DNA from 2 places in the Aliikangiella aequoris genome. Region 1 is predicted to be linked to the other one. Evidence: predicted binding sites of a transcription regulator. Region 1 holds the regulator's gene; the other holds the start of a gene.
What was found. Region 1 encodes PhoB, which activates phosphate uptake and scavenging genes when phosphate is short. Its sites were predicted from a motif close to TGTCATANNNNTGTCANA; they were not measured.

Region 1 (2,207 bases):
TCCGCCGCCACCGCAACCACTTATTAACAATAATAACGCCGCAAAAAAAACAGCTAAAGCAGTATTAGTTTGAATTAAAGAAGCAAGTTTTGTCATAGTGTTCACCAAATAAAGCCTAAATTAAGAAGCGCACAGGGTTTATCGGTTGAATTCAGATTACTTAACGCGGGATAGTGTTGGAATGTGACCTAGTCGGCCTTTTTATACTTATTTAACACATTTTTGTGACACGCAAACAAATAAAATCGCCGTTTAATATTCGGTTTAAGGTCTAATGTGGTTGACTTTGGACGAGTTAAATAATGAGTTAAATAAGCGGTTATTAGTTAAAAACGGCATCGCAAAATCTTATTATGATATTTGATTGGATTTATTTTTCAGCCTGAAAGTTAAGTAGATTGTAGAGTGTGTGATGTTAAGGAAAGCTGGTCACTGCAGATTTTCCGCGGGTAAGCGCTAAACTTGTCATAATGCTGTCATTTTTCATGGTAAAAATAGCGAATATTCAAAGTTTGATTTGCTTTATATTTTAGATGACAAGATGTAGCGTATTTTTTATGTCATATTAGAAACAAAGCATTTGTAATAAAAAAGTGCAGTATAAGGTGCCCGTTATGGCGAAACAGATATTACTAGTAGAAGACGAACAACCGATAAGAGAAATGCTGCGATTTGCTTTGGAGCGTGAAAACTATAAGGTATTGGAAGCTTCTAATGCCGTTGCCGGTAGAGACGTTCTAGCTCGCCAAAGGCCAGACTTAATTATTGTTGATTGGATGATGCCGGGTGAAGATGGGGTCGAATTCATTAAGCGCTTACGCAAAGACTCAGTACTGAAAGAACTTCCGGTAATCATGTTAACCGCACGCGTTGAAGAGAATGATAAAGTGCGCGGATTAGACTGTGGTGCCGATGACTACTTGACCAAGCCAGTAGGGATGAAGGAGCTGTTGGCAAGAATAAAAGCGTTATTGCGTCGAACTTCGCAGGCTAATGAAGACGACGTATTAGCCGCAGAAGGCCTAGAGTTAAATTTAGCGACTAACCAGTTGAGTATTGATGGAAGTGATGTTCACATTGGTCAAACTGAATTTTCGTTACTTAAATTTTTTGTCGAACACAAGAATCGAGTATACTCGCGCGCTCAGTTGCTAGACTTTGTATGGGGACAAGCGGTATACATTGAAGAGCGCACTGTCGATGTACATGTTTTAAGGTTGAGAAAAATACTCAAACCCTTTGCTAAGGATGGATTAATTAAAACCGTACGTGGCATGGGCTATATGTTCTCCCAGAAAAAGGCTGAATAGCGAGTTTAAGTTAGCTTTATAAATCTAACCGTTAATATACTAAGCGAGAATCAAACCGCATGAACAATGCTTGGACAGTCGAGATTTCCCGCATTTTAGTTTTAGCCGCCGCCGCAATCTTATTTGGAATTGTTTCTGGCTGGTGGGTTGTGGCTATTCTGTTACCTTGTATTATTTATATTTGCTGGATGTTAATCCAAATAAGAGCGCTTGAAAGGTGGATTCGGATAGGAGCTAAACATAGTTTAGCGTTGGATTCGAGCGGTATTTGGCAGCTTATTGTACAAAATATTGTGCATGCTCAGCGAAAAAACAAAGAACGTAAAAAGCGTTTAAGCCAAATGGCTCGCCGGTTTGAAGCGACTATTGCTGCGCTACCTGATGCGACTGTAGTCATTAACCAACACCGAGAAATTGAGCTGACCAATCAGGCGGCCTATGACTTATTGGGAATTCATAAATCCACTGATCTTGGGCAAAGGATTGATAACTTAATTCGAGATCCCCTATTACATCAATTGATCGAATCGCAACAAACTGTGTCTCAAATTGATATGACATCACCAATTGAGCGAGGCAAGTCACTTTCCATTACCTGTGTTGATTTTGGCGAAAATAGAAAACTCGTTACTGCGCGAGATATTAGCCAGAGGTTAGCTGTGCAAAAAATGCGCAAAGCTTTTATCGCCAATGCTTCACATGAATTACGAACGCCATTAACCGTTATTTCTGGTTATCTCGAGTTACTAGAGTCTGAACCTGAGCTAAGCAAGTCAACGCGCACTCAAATTGTTAATGCAAGCAGCCAAGCGACCCGAATGACCCGTATTTTAGATGATTTATTAACTTTGTCTAAACTTGAAGAGAAGGGGTATGACGCCAACTCTGGTGAAGTGG
Region 2 (2,207 bases), 460 kb from region 1:
CGCGAAGTCACCGAGTGAGCGAGTCATTAATGCAAAGTCGGCGTCGAAACGTACTAACTCATCTTCACCGTCAACATCTTCGTTTTCTGCTAGTAACTCATCCATAAACTTAACTGATTTAATTTGTAAATCTGGGGTGATTATTCCTTTAAACTGCCCTTTATAGCGAAAGCCAAGCTTGTTCACCCAGTAACCATCTTCAAGTAAATCGCCGATAACATTATTTTCGCTTTCGTTATCTTTAAACTTTGCTACTCGTTCATCTTTCGGATCTTTAAACTCGTATTCGCCGCTCAACTCCCACCCTTCAGGCATTCCGTTCTCTAACCACCCATTGAGGATGATTGCCGGATTTTCCTCACTAACTAAACGCACCGCGCCGATAGAACCAATAGTTTCCACTAAAAGCTCTAAAAACGTGTCCGCAATAGTGTCACTTCCTGCATTTAAAACTAAATAGCCGCGTTTGGTATCAATATAGGCTGTAATGTGGCTAGAACGCACAAAAGCTTGAGGTAGCATTTTACTCAAAATATCTTCCTTCAAAGACTGCTTTTCTTTCGAGTAAACCTTACGCCCAAACTCTTTTTGAATAGTATGTACACGCTCTTCAAGCTCTTCTTTTACCGCGCTTGCGGGAATAACCTTTTGTTCACGGCGCATACAAATTAAAATACAGCCCGCTGCGGCATGTACCAAATACTCTCGCGAACGGTGAATTGGTGACACCCAGCCGACACTTTCTTCTGCCTGTCTTGCACAAGGCGCAAAGCGCTTTTCTGCCAGCCTTTCAGACAAAACTTCTGGTGATAGCTCAAATGGTGTTGTTAAACGATATAAATATAAATTTCGAAACCACATAGACAACTTTTTAATTGAAGAATTGGTTGCGTATTATCGCCAACTCTTTGTATTTTTCCAAAGACTATTTCTAAGAAATTTGCCAGAAGCTTGCTGTTTTCACGATTACCTTTTTGAATCAGTAGGTTAACCTGGATATTAACTTTCACTTCTATGCCATAAAACAGGGGGACACACCAAGCTGTCATGCTTACTTAACAAACTGGTCATTTTTCAGTCACAATCTCGCGTTAAGTTCTCCTTATGCACACCAAGATAATTGAAACACCACCAGTGATATAAGGAGTATTAACATGCCAACCTCTTTAAAAGCACAATTTCAAGCTATTGATACTTCTCTTTTTTTATGGATTCAAAACCACTGCTGTAAACGCCTTAAATTTAAACTCGTTCGAGCAGTCTCTTTTAGTGGTGATGGCTGGCTTTATGCGGTGATTGCTTTTGCCGCATTAAGCATTGATTTTCACGCTAACTTAAAATTTTTTAACGCTTGCTTAATAGCCTATGCGATTCAAGTTCCGTTGTATGTCGGATTGAAAAAAACCTTTAAACGAAATAGGCCGCAAGATTCATTGCCCGCGTTTATGGCGCAAATAAAACCATCCGATCAATTTAGTTTTCCATCGGGGCATACAGCAGCCGCCTTTGTCATGGCAACTCAAATGGCTTTGTTTTTTCCAGAATTTATCGCGCTTAGCTTAGTTTGGGCTTTATCTATTGGTGCGTCCCGTGTTTTGCTCGGCGTACATTATCCCGGCGACATACTAGCCGGCATGGCCCTAGGTTTAGTGAGTACATTAGTGAGCTATCAAGCGATAACTTTACTCAATCTAGGTTAACGGATTCAGCGATGCTTTTTAAGCTAATAGAGAGTTAGAAATTAAATATGAAAGTACTTTATGCGGTTCAGGCAACCGGTAACGGCCACATAACGCGGGCAAGAGTCATGGCTAAAGTGTTTAAAGCACTACATATAGAGGTTGACTGGGTCTTTACCGGTAGAGACAGGGACTCACTGTTTGATATGCAAATATTTGGTGATTTTAAATGCTTAAAAGGTTTAACATTTTCAATACGGAATGGGAAAGTTGATCATATTAAAACCATTTTTAAAAATAATCTGTTTAGTTTTGTTTATGATGTTTTGTCTTTTGATTTTACTGGCTACGATATTATTATCAATGACTTCGAACCCATTACTGCTTGGTCTGCAAAAATAAAAAAAATCAAAACCTATGGCCTTTCACACCAAATGGCCTTTCAAAAAGATATTCCTATTGCAGGTAAAAGCTTGATCGCCAGTTTAGTGTTAAAACACTTTGCACCCGTATCATTTCCTATGGGAT

Region 2: ACUR5C_RS03895 (phosphatase PAP2 family protein) is a predicted target of PhoB. The motif match lies at 1,066-1,083, and genes of this name have one in related genera.

The regions. Positions count from the first base shown of each region.
Region 1 covers NZ_CM132298.1:403,801-406,007, forward strand. The annotation lists gene ACUR5C_RS01815 (fibronectin type III domain-containing protein) at 1-96, opposite strand, end outside; gene phoB (phosphate regulon transcriptional regulator PhoB) at 615-1,310, shown strand; gene phoR (phosphate regulon sensor histidine kinase PhoR) at 1,370-2,207, shown strand, end outside.
Region 2 covers NZ_CM132298.1:867,476-869,682, reverse strand. The annotation lists gene ACUR5C_RS03900 (recombination-associated protein RdgC) at 1-861, opposite strand, end outside; gene ACUR5C_RS03895 (phosphatase PAP2 family protein) at 1,155-1,700, shown strand; gene ACUR5C_RS03890 (glycosyltransferase family protein) at 1,748-2,207, shown strand, end outside.